2 regions of the Priestia sp. TGN 0903 genome follow, and region 2 is predicted to be linked to the other one. Evidence: predicted binding sites of a transcription regulator. Region 2 holds the regulator's gene; the other holds the start of a gene.
What was found. Region 2 encodes LexA, which represses DNA repair genes until DNA is damaged. Its sites were predicted from a motif close to CGAACATATGTTCG; they were not measured.
Positions count from the first base shown of each region.

Region 1 (8,314 bases), on a different contig from region 2:
AGCTGGGTGAAAGTATAGTAAACATTTTTTATGGAATTGGAACCATGTATGACAATTTAGAGAAAAAGTTTGATCTTTTCGACGAGATTGTAGAAGCGGGGTTTATGCCAATAGCAGATGACCCAAGCGGGAATCAAATATGTATTGGGATCAGCAACCAGTATTTCGGACAAGTCTATCATTGGGCTCATGGTGAGGAAACTGAAGAAATGGAAAATATATATTTTTTGTCAAATAGCTTCAACGATTTTCTTAATTGTTTATATGAGGACTGATCATTTTACATATAAAAAAAGAACGGTTGTAACAGGTGACACGAAAGGAGAAGTAACATGAAAAAAGAAAAAAACATAGAGGTTACAAACGAATATAATGATTCTGTCTTTTTGACTGATGGAGTCAGTATTGATGAAATAAAAAAGAGAGAAGATACGATCAACGTAAACTTGCCAGATAGTTATCAAATGAATGTAAATGCTTTTGGTCAAGCAACGGAAGAATCAATTGGCAAATTAGAAGAACTTTTGGGGTTTTTACTTCCCGAAGATTATAAAAAATTTTTAGGTGAATATAACGGAGGAACTTCGAAAGTAAGATATAGTAAATTTTTTGTTGAAGAATTAAAGCAAGAAATTCCTTTAGATGTTTTGTATGGGATAGGTGTAACAAGAACGTTTGATTTAATTGAATGCTATGAAGAGTTTGAAGAAGATATGCTGCCGTGTAGTTTGGTAATAGGAGATGATCCTGGTTCGGGACTTATTGTACTTATTACTGATACGGAAAGGCACGGTGTGTATTACTGGGACCACTCTCTTTCTTTCCCCCAATCTCGTGAAGAAGAAAATACATATAAAGTAGCCCATAGTTTTAAGGATTTTTTAAACGAATTAATTCATCCGAGATAACAGGGCGTGAAGAAACAGAACTAACATATGCTGAACGATTAGAAAAAGTCTTAAGTGAAGGTGATGTTATTGGTAATGAAAGATGCTATGAGCAACTATTTTAAGGTAAGAAGAGAATATTTTGAAAAAGGTTTGGATTTCCTATTTAAAACATCCTACAACGAAAATGTTCAATCAATGATTTATCAAGGGGAAGTGGATGAAGACGAAGAAATTTTATGGAACCCTGTTCAAAAAAATAATCATAGCGATATAAAACCACTTGAAGAAAGGTTTCATATTGAATTTCATTCTTCAATTGACTGCTATTTTAATTCCTACTGGTTTGCGGAGTTAGATGGTTTTCTGGATAGCCATTACATCACGTTAGAAGCTGTATTACCAAATATTGAATTGGATACGTTTGAAAGGAACTTAAAGGGATATAAAAAAAATCGCGATAAGCTTGATAAGGTTCCTATAGGTATAGAAGGCAATGGTTTGGTAGTTGTGATTGATAACCTCAGCGGCAGAGTAGAATTAGAAGATTTTGAACGAGGTTGCTTTAAAGAAATTGCAAACTCCTTAGAAGATTTAATTTCTAGCCTGCGTTTACAAAGATAACAAAAGATACTTTTATGGATTTTTTAAGTAAATTACATGATTGAAAAGCTTTTTGTAAGTGCACGTTGATTTGCTAAAGTCTCTAAGGGGTATTTTTGTGGAAATGCTTCATCGAAAAAATGCTCGAGCGTATAACAATATGTCACTCGTCCAAATTTGGAGGGTTTTCTTTTAAATATTCAAATATAGTCTATGTAAAAGTCAACATACATGTTAGGTTTTATAACATAAATTTCTGAATAATCATTTACTTATTCACTTATTTCATGGTATGTTATATGACATAGATATTGTAACTTGCAATATGGGCTGGAAATTAGCCATTGCAATATATACTTATTTTTCTAAAAATGCACCTGGATAAGCTGGTGCTCTATACATATATGAATACATCTACGTATAACTAGTCAAAAGAATGAAGGCATTTCTAATTATAGTGCTGTTTGTTCTTTCAAATGAGTATAGTTATAGTAGGTGAAACTTTCAAGGCAGTTATTTTGGTTTTTAAGCTGAATTTTTGGAATAGTTTGTTATTTTATTGATCGATGCTTTGCCACTTAGAAGTAGGTATAAAAGTTTACTAATAAAAGAAAATGCAGACGGAATTTAATAAGTTTTTTGGAATTTGTGGGCGATTTTCTCACTTTTTTATCATTTTTGAATAGTTTATAATCATCAGACAATTATACTGTGATATAGTTATAAGTGAGACAGAAAAAGGTGTGTTCTTAGGTCGCACCTGAATTTTTTTACTACGTAAGCAGGAGCGCCTACATCTTTTTACAAATATAGGGGATGAGGAAGGTTATAATGAGCAACGTACAGAAAAAAACAGACGTTATCTTAATTGGTGCCGGAGTCATGAGCGCAACTTTGGGATCATTACTCAAAGAGTTAGCACCTGAATGGGACATTAAAGTATTTGAAAAACTCGCAGACGCAGGGGAAGAAAGCTCGAACGAATGGAATAATGCAGGGACGGGCCATTCTGCGCTGTGCGAACTAAACTATACATCAGAAAAAGCTGATGGATCTATAGATATAACAAAAGCGATCCGAATTAACGAGCAGTTTCAGCTATCAAGACAGTTTTGGTCTTATCTGGTAAGCAGCAAGTTGATTCGCAATCCGCAAGATTTTATCATGCCAATTCCGCATATGAGTTTGGTACAAGGGGAAAAAAATGTATCGTTTCTGAAAAAGCGTTTTGAAGCGCTGTCAAACAATCCGTTGTTTCAAGGAATGGAGTATTCCGACAGTCCTGACAAACTAAAAGAATGGATTCCGCTAATCATGAAGGGGCGCACGTCAAATGAACCAATTGCCGCAACTAAAATTGATTCGGGGACAGACGTAAACTTCGGTGCTTTAACACGCATGTTGTTTGATCATCTGAAGAATAAAGGGGTTCACGTTCATTACAAACGAAGTGTAAAAGATATTAAACGTAAAAGTGACGGTATGTGGGAAGTAAAAGTCGCAGATGTAGACAGCGGCAAAGTTGAGTACCACACGGCAAAGTTCATCTTTATCGGTGGTGGAGGCGGAAGCTTGCCTTTACTTCAAAAAACAGGTATTCCTGAATCCAAGCATATTGGAGGCTTCCCGGTAAGCGGATTATTTATGGTATGCAATAACCCTGAAGTGATTGCGCAGCACCACGGGAAAGTATACGGAAAAGCCAAAGTCGGAGCTCCGCCAATGTCAGTTCCGCACCTTGATACACGCTATATTGACAACAAAAAGACGCTGTTGTTTGGTCCGTTTGCCGGCTTTTCACCGAAGTTCTTAAAAACAGGTTCAAACCTGGACTTAATCAGTTCTGTAAAGCCGAATAATATTTTAACCATGCTAGCAGCAGGCGTCAAAGAAATGGCGTTAACAAAATATTTAATTCAGCAAGTGCTGTTATCAAATGAAAAACGTGTGGAAGAACTGCGTGAGTTTATCCCGAACGCGAAAAGCGAAGACTGGGATATCGTTGTAGCAGGCCAGCGTGTTCAGGTAATCAAAGACACGGAAGCCGGAGGAAAAGGAACGCTTCAGTTTGGCACAGAAGTTGTAAGTGCGGCTGATGGTTCTGTTGCTGCACTTCTTGGCGCTTCGCCTGGTGCATCAACGGCGGTTCACGTTATGCTTGAAGTATTGGAAAAATGCTTCCCAGAAAACATGAACAAGTGGGAGCCAAAAATAAAAGAAATGATTCCTTCCTATGGCATGTCATTAGTTGATCATCCAGACTTCTTTAACGAAATTCATGCGTCTACTTCACAGACGCTTGGTTTAATTAAAAAAGAGTCTGTTTATAGCTAAAGATTTTACGCCGCAATAAACAGCACATGCGTATGTGAAGAAATCTACAGGCGTGCACAAACACCACCTTTTCTTGAGGTGGTGTTTTAATGGTCTTTATTTATGTAGAGTTTGATTTAAGAGCGGTATTGATTGCTTCCAGGCTGAAGTTTCAAATGCTTCCACGCCGCAATTGCATCATCGCGGCTTTTTCCTTTGTTTTTCGGATCCTTAAAAAAATCGCGAATAAAGCGGTTGTACTCAAACTGAGGCGCAATTTCTTTTTGATAAGAAGGCTGCTTTTTTCGTTTTTCTTCTTCATGCCACGCTTTTACCACATCTCGATAGGTTTTCCCTACATTTTCTTTAAAGTAGTTTTGAATATATGTGGAAAAATGAAACGTAGGATGAATGGCTTTCTTAAAAAAAGCCCGTACTTCTTGACTGCAGCGGTGATTTTCCCCAATGACGGTATCTAATGTTAGCGGCGCTTGTGTTTTAGAGGACGAGCGTCTTTTAGAAGGTGCTCCTGAGTATTGAGTGTTACCGGTTGTTAAAAACACTTCAATTCTTTTTGAAAGTTCCATTTTAGATCCAGACGGGCTCATGTTGTTTTCTCGACAAAATTGCTGCAGCTCGGTTTTGAGCCAGTAAAAATTCGTAAAGTCATTGATAGATAAATTTTTTGTAAGTTCAGGTCGCATCGTTTTCACCTCCATATATTTACTATAGAACGTTTGTTCTTATTGGTCAATTGTTTTTAGAGAAGTACGAAGGAATGTCTTTTATAAAGAAGAAAAAGCATCTAGGCAAGAGATCTCTTGCAAATTCCAAAATCAAACAATTACAATAATAGAAAGGAGTTGATTGCATGACGCTACATAAAAAAGTCCTTTCTACAATTCTAGGAGGAGCTGTGGGAGACGCTTTAGGCGTTCCAGTTGAGTTTAAAAAACGCGATTCATTTCGGATTACGGCTATGACCGGCTACGGTACATACAACCAGCCTAAAGGAACGTGGTCAGATGATACATCTTTAACGATGTGCTTGATTGATAATTTACTAGAAAAACAAGATGAATATGATTTGATGCAAAAGTTTGAGAGCTATTGGTCGGATGGCTACTGGACGCCGTACGGAGAAATGTTTGATATTGGCATCGCAACAAGCGAAGCGATTCGCCGCTATAAAAGCGGACTTCCTAAAGAAGAGTGGGGAGGAAGCGCTGAATACGACAACGGAAACGGAGCGCTTATGCGTATTGCCCCGCTTGCTTTTACATTATGTGACGAACCTAGCTTTACAAAAAGAAAAGAAGAAATAGAAAGAATTGCGCACGTCACGCACCGCCATGTGCGCTCTACGCTTGGCTGCATTATATACGTGGAGCTGCTTATTCGTCTTCTTGACGGCAACGAGCCTTTTGAAGCATATGAAAACGCGGTAAATCTCTGTCAAAAGCAGTTAACAGGTACGGAGTATGAAGCAGAGTTTTCTGCGTATGAACGAGTGTTAAACCTAAGCTTGCGGCACGCAGCGAGAAAGGAAATCGGGTCAACCGGATACGTCGTCAGCTCGCTAGAAGCATCTCTTTGGTCTTTTCTGCAAAGTGATGACTACAAAGAAGCTGTACTTACCGCTGTGAATTTAGGAGAAGACACAGATACAATAGGCTTTATTACCGGTACTATGGCAGGAGCATATTATCAGCTGGAGGGCATTCCTGAAGAGTGGGTTTGTCAGCTTGCTAAAAAAGAAGAGTTGATAGGAGCTTGTAAGAAATTTGCGGATGCGTGTGTATGAAAAAGACAATGAAAAGAAGCTGTATTTCACGAAATAAAACAAATCCGTATTAACGGAAACAAAACGCCCGAATATGTAAAAATACAAGTAAGCAATGATAAAAAAGGGTTCCTTCTTGGAGACTTTACTAGCGAAAAAACAAAAGGCTATACGTTTAAGAACTTGCAAAGTGTGAAGTTGCAGCCGCATACAGGCCCTGACGAACAGCTAGAAAGATCGCACAAAGGAAAAGAAAGTGATCAGATATATGCGCTTTCTCTTGCAGATAATATAAGTATACAGGAAGTAACCATCTCATACCGCCACCTAGGAATCTCACATCAGGAGACAATTTCTACGGGGTTATAATAAAGTGCGCTAAGCAGCTTACCTAGATGGGTGAGCTGCTTATTATTTTTTGAAAAGCTACCACAATTCAGTTTGATTTACAATCTCTTTTTCTTTGAATTAAAAGAATATTCAAACAATATTTTTCCTTTGGTAACGGAAAAATATTGCGTTTAATTGAAAGCGTTTTCAATATATAGTTAAGGTAACAAGAAAACATCTTAGCAAGATACTTATCTCACTTATGGATGTTAATCAATCACTGATCAAGGGGGAATTGGAAATGAATATTTTACTATGCTGCGCAGCAGGGATGTCTACGAGTTTGTTAGTGACTAAAATGGAAAAAAGCGCAAAAGAAAAAGAGACAACGTGCAAAATCTGGGCAGTACCAGGAGACGCGGTTAGAAACCATATTGATGATGCAGATATTTTACTTTTAGGTCCGCAAGTGCGCTACTTGCTTCCTCAAATGAAAAAGTTAGGAGAGGAAAAAGGAATTCCGGTAGAGGTTATTAATCCGGTTCATTACGGAATGTGTAACGGAGAAGAAGTGCTAAAATCTGCTGAGCAGTTAGTTTCGAAATAGGAGGGAATCAATTGAGCAAAATGAATCGTGTACTTGAAACATATATTATGCCGCTTGCTGGCAAAGCTGCTCAGCAGCGTCATCTTCAAGCATTACGAGACGGTATGGTCCTGACGATGCCGCTTATTATTATCGGTTCACTTTTCTTAATTTTAGCCAATTTACCTTTTCAAGCCTACACAGATTTTTTAACAGAACATCCTAAGCTAAAAGCAAGCATTTTATACCCGTACAGAGGAACGTTTGAAATTATGGCTTTAGTAGCTACGTTCGGGATTGCCTATCGCTTAGCAGAATCATATAAAGTGGATGCACTTGCTTCAGGTGCAGTGTCTTTAGCTGCTTTCTTTGTCGGTACACCTTTTGTTTCGTATACGATTGGAGAAAACGCAGATGGAACGGCTATGGTCGAAACAGCTTACCAAACGGCTATGTTTACAAGTAAAGGTCTTTTTGTGGGGATGGTTATAGCTATTATTGCAACAGAAGTTTACCGGAAGATTATTCAAAAAAATATTGTGATTAAGCTTCCAGAAACCGTTCCGCCAGCTGTCGCTCGTTCATTTTCAGCTTTAATACCGGGATTTGGCGCTGTAATGGTTATATGGGGGCTGCGTTTGCTTGTAGAAAACGTCGGAGACTTCGGGAATTTACATAATGTCGTGACGGTTTTACTGCAGCAGCCTTTAACTCATATTGGTACAAGCTTAGTCGGTACGATTCTGATTTTTATCTTAATTACTCTTATGTGGAGTACAGGGCTACACGGTGCTACGATTGTTGGTTCTGTCATGACGCCTGTATGGCTTACGCTAACAACGGAAAACGCAACCGCTCTTGCTTCTGGTGAGCCAGTAAAGCATATTGTAACGAATGAATTTAACGATATTGTGTTTGTGGGAGGGTCCGGCACTACGCTTTCTCTTGTGCTGGCGATGGTGCTGTTTGCAAAAAGCCAGCAAATGAAGCAGCTAGGAAGATTAAGCATCGGACCAGGCTTCTTTAATATTAACGAACCTGTTATTTTTGGAATGCCTATCGTATTAAATCCGATTATGATTATTCCGTTTATTTTAGCACCACTTCTATCGGTCATTATTACGTATGTATCGATGGATATCGGCCTCGTTGCAAAGCCAATAGGAATTGTCACGCCGTTTACAATGCCGCCGGTGATTAGCGGCTACTTAATTACAGGAAGCATATCAGGGGCTGTTCTGCAGCTTGTGCTAATGGTGGTATCGTTTGGTGTCTATTTTCCATTCTTTAAAATGTGGGACAAACAAAAGCTTATAGAAGAAATCGGAGCTTCTATAGATCGTGATCGTTCACCGGTAAAAGAAGAACAGCAAAGTATTGTATAACGTATTTTTTAAATCATTCATTATAGCGGAGGGATTCAAATGACAAAAGGAATTAAAATTGTAACCATTGGCGGAGGTTCAAGCTACACGCCGGAGCTTGTCGAAGGATTTATTAAGCGCTATGACGAGCTGCCTGTACGAGAGCTTTGGCTAGTAGATGTAGAAGAAGGAAAAGAAAAGCTAGAGATTGTTGGAAACCTGGCAAAACGAATGGTCGAAAAAGCAGGAGTCCCAATTGATATTCATCTTACCTTGGATCGAAGAAAAGCGTTAAAAGATGCCGACTTTGTCACTACACAATTTCGTGTAGGATTGTTAGACGCCAGAATGAAAGATGAACGAATTCCGTTAAAATACGGCGTGATTGGGCAAGAAACAAATGGACCGGGCGGCTTATTTAAAGGGCTGCGCACAATTCCTGTGATTT
Region 1 is NZ_JBOZGL010000003.1:636,369-644,682, forward strand. It holds gene ACRPLY_RS14285 (SMI1/KNR4 family protein) at 1-275, shown strand, start outside; gene ACRPLY_RS14290 (SMI1/KNR4 family protein) at 465-908, shown strand; gene ACRPLY_RS14295 (SecY-interacting protein Syd) at 996-1,511, shown strand; gene ACRPLY_RS14300 (malate:quinone oxidoreductase) at 2,322-3,824, shown strand; gene ACRPLY_RS14305 (DUF6434 domain-containing protein) at 3,941-4,507, opposite strand; gene ACRPLY_RS14310 (ADP-ribosylglycohydrolase family protein) at 4,675-5,607, shown strand; gene ACRPLY_RS14315 (PTS sugar transporter subunit IIB) at 6,218-6,523, shown strand; gene celB (PTS cellobiose transporter subunit IIC) at 6,535-7,887, shown strand; gene ACRPLY_RS14325 (6-phospho-beta-glucosidase) at 7,927-8,314, shown strand, end outside.
Region 1: the regulator LexA is predicted to act here: its motif matches at 4,534-4,547, upstream of ACRPLY_RS14305 (DUF6434 domain-containing protein).

Region 2 (8,314 bases):
CCAAACGCGAGCATCGGCCAAATAAGAAGGCCCAAATAAGTTGTAAAGGTAACAAGCTGTCCCAGTGTTAACTCTTCACTAATCACCATCTTGCTGCCAAAAATAAGAGCAAGTAAAAAAGAAAGTGCTACAATAATCGAAATGGTCGGATCAAACAATGCATCTACTCGTGCTACCTTCATGTTCTTTTGAACAACATCTGCAGACTTCATACGAAATTCTTCGACATCAGCTGCTTCTTCCCCAAACGTCTTAATGACTTTAATTCCGCTAATGCTTTCTTGAACCTTATCATTTAAAGTAGAAAATGCTGCTTGTGCGTGATGAAACCGCGCATGAAGCAATGTACCATAGTAACTTGTTAAAACGGCCATAAGCGGCATAGGAATAAGGCAAATAAGCGTTAATTTCCAGCTGATTGTTAGGGCCATTGTGCATAGAACAAGCCCTCCTGTGACAATGGAATCCACGAGCGTCAAAACGCCCGAACCTGCAGTTTGTTGAATAGCTTGAATATCATTCGTTGCATGGGCCATCATATCCCCAATTCGCCGCCGCTGATAAAAGGCCTGATTCATCCTGGTAAAATGAGTGTAGAGGGTATTTCTCAGCTGCTTGGCTAGTTTAACAGATGAACCAAATATCATAATACGCCATATGTATCTTGTGAAATAGGCCACAACAGCAGCTCCTAGCAAAATGCCAACCATCTGCATTAAGCGCTTTCCATTCAGCGTCCCTTCTTTAATGCCATCTACCGTTAAACCAATAATTTTAGGCGGGAGAAGTTCTAATGCTGCCACAATAATGAGCAGCGCTATCCCCGTTATGTAAGACTTTTTTTCCTGTTTGAAAAACCACCATAACTCTCGAAAAATTTTCATCGTATCCCCCTAGCCCCACAACCATTTTCTTATCTCTATCATAAAACAAAAGACACCCTTCTGAATAGAGAGTGTCTGTCCAATTAACCATTATTTAATTTGGCCGTTCATTGCTTTCATCATTTGGTTAATTTTTTTCTGCGATGGTTTCATGCCCATTTGCATCATCATCATTTTTAACATTTGTTCATTAATTGGTGGATTTTTCTTCAGATAGCTCATCATATACTTACGAGCAATGAAAAATCCTAGCGCTATCCCAACAATTAATGCTAGAACACCAACTAGAATATACATTCCCATGGTATTACTTCCTCCTTCATGTTGTCTAACTTACAGTGTACTAGACCATACGCTATTATACAATATTTCCGTTCCAATTTCCTTAAATAATTACACAAATTTTCTTGTTTTCACAGGCCTCAGCCAGCCGTATTCATCCGTTCCATAATTCACTGCTAAAAAACAAGGATCTAGCTTGCGTAATACTTCAAAAAAAGCTGTCTCAGCATCAACATTGCCATCTCCTTCAATTGTTATACAGCGATTCGTTAATTTTATAGATGCTCGACTTTTTTTATGAGGATATTCCAGCACAAACGTCTCTTGATGAGTAAAAAAATGAGGATAATGAGAAAACGCCTGAAGTAATTCTCGTTGAATAAATGAATTGGGCAGTTGGCGAGTAATGTAATGAACTTGTTTTTGTAAATGCGTTTCCTGCAAGTGACGTTTCATTTTATATTCAATCAGCAGCTGATAAATGAGCTTTTCTCTTCGAAAATAGGATGATGCAACTTCTTCCTCCATTAAATATACTTCATACGTTCTCACGATTCATCCTCCCTTTCGGCTCGTTCTTTTTTGTACCATTATACCGAATGGTGTACGCAATGCTTGTCTATCGATGAAAAAATTTCTTTGTTTTTTTGTCGAAAAAAAGAGCAGACCATAGGAGTCTGCTCTTTCTTGTGAAAAAGAATTATGCATTAAGCAAGCTTTTCACTTTTGCTACTACATTTTCAACTGTAAAACCAAATTCTTTCATGATTGTTTCACCAGGAGCAGATGCACCGAAGTGATTAATACCAAGAACTTGTCCCTCGTCTCCAACATAGCGTTCCCAGCCAAGTGTAGAAGCCATTTCAATACCTAAACGTTTTTTCACTGATTTAGGGATAACACTTTCTTTGTACTCAGCAGATTGCTCTTCGAAACGATCCCATGCAGGCATACTTACTACAGATACATCAATGCCTTCTGCAGCTAATGCTTTTTGTGCTTCTACTGCTAGGCTTACTTCAGAGCCTGTTGCAAGTATTAATGCATCCGCTTGGTCTTTACCAGCTTTAGATACAACGTACGCGCCTTTAGACACGCCTTCGTATGCATTTTCTTTTGTACCTTCAAGCGTTGGCAAGTTTTGACGAGTCAATACAAGCGCCGTTGGGCGGTCAGTTGATTCTAATGCTAAGCGCCATGCAGCAGCTGTTTCATTTGCATCTGCAGGACGAACCACTGAAAGACCTGGCATTGCACGAAGTGATGGCAATTGTTCAATTGGCTCATGTGTTGGGCCGTCTTCTCCAACTGCGATACTGTCATGTGTGAATACATATGTTACAGGAAGCTTCATTAAAGCTGCTAAGCGAATTGCTGGGCGAAGATAATCAGAGAATACAAAGAATGTTCCTCCGAATACTTTTACACCGCCGTGTAGAGCCATACCGTTTAATGCAGCTCCCATTGCAAATTCACGTACACCGAACCAAATATTACGTCCGCTGTAATCAGCTGCAGTGAAGTCTTCTGAACCTTTAATCATTGTTTTATTTGACCCAGCTAAGTCAGCTGAACCGCCGAAGAATTGAGGTACAGCTTGTGCTACTGCGTTTAATACTTCTCCAGAAGAAGCACGGCTAGCTAAGCTTGAACCCGTTTCGTATGCTGGAAGCGTTTCTTCCCAGCCTTCCGGTAACTTTCCTTCTACTGCTAGTTCAAATTGACGACCTAGTTCAGGATATTTTTCTTTATACTGTGCAAATACATCGTTCCATTCGTTTTCTTTCTTTTGGCCATCTTCAGCAATTGTAGCTTTGAAGTGAGCATACACTTCTTCTGGCACATAGAAATCTTCTTCAAATGTCCATGCATAAGCTTCTTTTGTTAATTTTGTTTCATCGGAACCTAATGGAGAACCGTGCACGCCAGAAGTACCCGCGTGGTTTGGAGAACCAAATCCGATTGTTGTTTTTACTTCAATTAGCGTTGGGCGTGTTAAATCGCCTTTTGCTTCTTCAATTGCGTTTGCAATCGCTGTCAAGTCATTGCCGTCTTCAACGCGAATTACTTGCCATCCGTAAGCCTTGAAACGATCTTCTACGTTCTCAGAGAACGAGCGATCTAAATCTCCGTCTAAAGAAATATCATTTGAATCGTATAAAACAACTAAGCGTCCTAATTTTAAGTGTGCCGCTAATGAAGCTGCTTCAGCAGATACACCTTCCATTAAGTCTCCGTCACCACAAATACCATACGTAAAGTGGTCTACAATTTCTAAACCTTCTTTGTTGTATGTTTCAGCTAAATGACGTTCTGCCATTGCTTTACCAACAGCCATTGCAATACCTTGTCCTAGTGGACCAGTTGTTGCATCAACACCTGCTGTATGACCGAACTCTGGATGACCTGGTGTTTTGCTTCCCCATTGACGGAAGTTTTTAAGGTCTTCAATTGATAAGTCATATCCAGCTAAATGAAGCAAGCTGTATAATAGTGCCGATCCGTGTCCTGCTGATAATACAAAGCGGTCACGGTTGAACCAGTTTGGATTCTTTGGATTGATGTTCATAAATTTTGTCCACAATGTATATGCCATTGGAGCAGCTCCCATTGGCATACCTGGGTGACCTGAATTTGCTTTCTCAATCGCATCGATTGATAAAGTACGAATTGTTGCAATCGAAAGATCTTCAATACGTTGTGTCATACTCTTCATTCCTTTCAAAACTATGTACATATGTTATCATACTAATGATTTGCTTATTTGTACAATACTTGAACCAAAAAAATTTCCACTTTTACAGTTTTTGTGTGCCTTATTAAAAATATACAAAAAACTAGAGGGAACTCTCCCTCTAGTTTTACTAGAACGTCTTAGTGAAGACGCTTCTTTTTGCTCTCTTTTAACTTCTTAGGCGTAACATCTTTACCTTCCTCGTCCACAACTTTAATCGTATGAAGGTGGTTTGTCATAGATTGTCGGAAAACTTTTAAATATTCCTGACGTAGCTCTTGCTGTTCTTTCGCTTCAGATTCTGTCAGACCTTCAGCCTTTGCCTTTTTTGAAAGAGCATTAATACGAGCAAGTTTATCTTTTGATAGCATATAAAACCTATCTCCTTATAATCAATAATTAAAATTACCGAACCGTTCCGGCAACATGTAGTCATCTTACTAAATCTCTTTCGTTTTATCAAGAGATTGAGCACTCTCTTGATACTCTTGATAGCGACGATGTACCGTTGCTTTTGAAATATTATAACCAAAACCTTTTAGCGTAACTGAAATTTCAGCAAAGGTTAAGCCGTTATGACGAAGGCGGACAATTTCTTCAATCGGCGCTTCTTTTTTTTCTCTTCCTGAGTTAACTCCTTGATTTTTTAAATTTTGCTGCGGACGATAACCGTTTTCTACGGCTCTTTTCATTCCTCTTTTAATTTTAGCGTTATGTAATTTCCGCTGATGCTCTTCCACTAAGCTAATAATATCTAACACCATCGAATCAGATTCTGAAAGCTGAAGCTGACCTTGATGACTAATCGTATAGATCGTAGCATTTTCTTTATGAAAAGCATGAAGAAGCGCAATTCGGGCATTTCCTCTGCCTAATCGCGTTTCGTCTTGAATGAGCAGCACAGATATTTTTTCTTCTTTCATTGTATGAAGAACATCCAATATACCCTCTCTGTCTACGTCATATCCGCTTGCTTTTTCCATTACGACTTTTTTTACGTTTAGATGGTGAAGATCAGCAAGCTTTTTTAATTCTTCTTGCTGGCGCTGTAAAGATGTTTCTTGGGTTTTTTTATCCGTACTTACACGGCAATAAATAATGGCGTCCACTTTTATCACGACCTTTTCGGCTTCTAACAATATTCAGGAACGGCCGTTACACACTACTGTTCAATTGCCACTTGATTATGTAACTCTTTTTTTAAAACAGGAATATATAATTTATCTCCAGGAGATAAAGACTGGGCAGTGTCTGAGTTTAGATCATTGACGTCTTCAACCCATTTGACAAATTCATTGGTGGTCAAATGATGGTGATTATGATACTTGTTGGACAAGTCCCAAAGCGTATCTCCTTTTGTAATAGTAACCGTTGAATATTTGTCTAAATCTACTTTATCCGCTCCTAAAACCAGCGTCAATACATATGTAAGTGCAGCGATAACTGCAAAAAAAATAGCGTAATGTTTCATAGAATGTAAGAATTGGTGCATATTATGATCCCCCTATCAGAATATATGTTCTTATTTTATTGAGAACATTTGTTTCTGTCAATGGAATTCTTCGAACTTATGTTTGTATATTGACACATCACGTGGTATAATTCACCTAAAGAATAGCTAAAATCGAGGTGAAAAATATGAAGCTATCAAAACGTCAACAAGACATACTAGATTTTATTAAGCACGAAGTAAAATTAAAAGGTTATCCGCCTTCTGTTCGTGAGATTGGGGAAGCGGTGGGATTAGCCTCTAGCTCCACTGTACACGGGCATTTAGCTCGTTTAGAAAGTAAAGGGTTAATTCGCAGAGATCCAACAAAACCAAGAGCAATCGAAGTTCTTCAACTAGACGAAGTAAACATCCCTAAAAGCAATGTCATTAATGTTCCTGTTATCGGTAAAGTAACAGCGGGTCTTCCTATAACAGCCGTTGAAAATGTGGAAGAATATTTCCCTCTTCCAGATAAATTCGTTTCTCCAGATGATCATGTATTTATGCTTGAAATTATGGGAGAAAGTATGATTGAAGCAGGTATTCTAGATGGCGATATGGTAATCGTACGTCAGCAGCAAACTGCTAATAACGGAGATATTGTGGTCGCTATGACCGAGGACAACGAAGCAACGGTAAAACGTTTCTTTAAAGAAGAAAATTTCGTTCGTTTACAGCCTGAAAATTCAACGATGGCGCCTATTATTCTTCGCCACGTAACGATTTTAGGAAAAGTCACTGGTGTATATCGCACGATTCACTAATCACACACTGTATGTAAAACCAACTAATCATGATGTTAGTTGGTTTTTTACGTTTGTTTTCTAAAAAAATTGGCATATTATAAATGATACGTCGAATCATTACAGGCAGGTAGAGCGGTTTTTATAAAGCCTGTTTTACCTTTTACTTTCTGTCTGCATTTTTTCGACTCTCAAAAAAAATACAACCGACTATAAGAAGGATGTAGTTTATGACCAATACACCAAGGAAAACAGAACCATTTCAAACTATTATGCCTACCAAAGCAATGAACATGTTTCTTTTTCCTTTTTCCTTTGATCGAAAAAATAAAGAGCAGCTTGTTCATGCACTAGAAGCAAATATGTTTGAGTTTTTTTCCATTCAAAACAAACATGTAGAAAAAGAATACTACGGAGAACAGTATTACGTATCTCATGATAGCTTGGATCAATATTTTCTTCCTTACATTGAATGTATTCTATTTCCTGATTCGTGCGAAAAAGAAGGCTTGCTTCGATTTTCAAAAAAAATAGACCATACCGTTACGCTACAAACTTCCTCCACCACCGTGTCTAGCAACGTGCTGTCTGTGGATGTTTTTTTATGTCCTTTTGAAATTGGCGTCATGACCATTCGCACTGAGATGAGTCATAATCATTACACCTATGATGACATTTTAGAATTCATGAATCATTTTCGTGTATTAGAACCGAAGCTTGCTGAAGAGCATGGATCCACCATTACCTATGAACATCATCGCTATAGCAAAGTACAGGATTATATTTTTTCACAGCTCGCGCCATTTTTGAACGAACACATCAAAAAAGAAGCGACGCGTGAACAGCACGTCGGGAGTCTTCCTTATTTTATCGATGAACGGATGTTTGTATTAAGTTATGTAACGGTAAATCAAGAGCAAGAGATTAACTCCACAACTTTATTTCGTACTGGGCAGCTAAATAGCTATACGCCTGACGGGAAACCGTTTATCTCTGCACACAACCATGAGTATATTAAAACGTATAATACCAAACACGTGTATTCCAGATGGGCTCCTGAAACCTATTACGTTATAACAGACCATGTGTTTTCGTGTATTTCTAAATCGACAGACTCTAAAACGGATCAGCTTTTGATGAATCATCTATTTGGCCAACATTACTATAATTTATTTTTGCATTTTTTCTATAAAATCGTGTTGCTAAAACTATCCTATGAGTATTCTCAGCTCACGTTTCATAAAAATTCAGAGGGCATCGAGCGACTAATTCGCTCTATTACTGTATTTTCAGGTAAATATTTATTTTTAGAAATTAGCTCTCGCACGGAAGGTCAAGAGTTTTCTGAGCTCTTTAAAAAAATCTTCCACATCAATTCTCTTTATCAAGAAGTCAAAGAAACCCTTGGTACTTTGTATCAAAATCAAGAGAAAATCGCGGCCAAGCGTCACAATTACTTATTATTAATTTTAACGATTTATACCGTTCTTTCCGGTATTTACGGAATGAATTTAGTTATTAGCAAGCTAAAGGGAAACATCAATTGGGATAGTATGAAGCAGTTTTCTATCTTTGAATATATCGCTTTAATAGTAGCTTTATCAGGAATTCTGATCAGCATTAGTCTCGGAGTGAGTTCCCTATGGAATTTATTAAAAGATCGATTTAAAACATAAAAGCTGTTCGCATCAGAAAATACATTATAAAAAAGAAGAGATTGAGACATAACTAAACCAAGCAAGTCTAAAGGGAAACAAATGAAATAAATAAGCTAGCAGGGATTGCTTGTGACATCGCAGTTGATTTCCGTGCAAGACTTCGCTTTCCGCGGGCGGCCGGTGAGCCTCCTCGTCGCTTGCGCTCCTGCGGGGTCTCACCCCTTCCGCTTTTCCCGCAGGAGTCTTCGTCTTGCCCTCCAATCAACTGCTGGAAAGAACTAAACAAATGAAACCTACGTGCACCATAAAAAACGAACCACTAATCAAACATGATGATTAATGGTTCGTTTTTCGCTTCGACTAAAATCCTTTTTTCCCAACCTCTTTTATCTATTACTAAATCACTGCCTACTCCACTGAACCTTTTATTACACGTTGTGCCGCTGTTGTAATTTCAGAACAATCTAACATTATACTCTATAAGAAAAATATATACAAAATAATAAAATATGGTATCATAG
Region 2 is NZ_JBOZGL010000002.1:240,601-248,914, reverse strand. It holds gene ACRPLY_RS07630 (ABC transporter transmembrane domain-containing protein) at 1-884, opposite strand, end outside; gene ACRPLY_RS07625 (YneF family protein) at 975-1,187, opposite strand; gene sirA (sporulation inhibitor of replication protein SirA) at 1,278-1,718, opposite strand; gene tkt (transketolase) at 1,867-3,873, opposite strand; gene ACRPLY_RS07610 (DUF896 domain-containing protein) at 4,041-4,271, opposite strand; gene ACRPLY_RS07605 (YneB family resolvase-like protein) at 4,341-5,009, opposite strand; gene yneA (cell division suppressor protein YneA) at 5,063-5,392, opposite strand; gene lexA (transcriptional repressor LexA) at 5,539-6,156, shown strand; gene ACRPLY_RS07590 (hypothetical protein) at 6,366-7,811, shown strand; gene ACRPLY_RS07585 (hypothetical protein) at 7,879-8,079, opposite strand.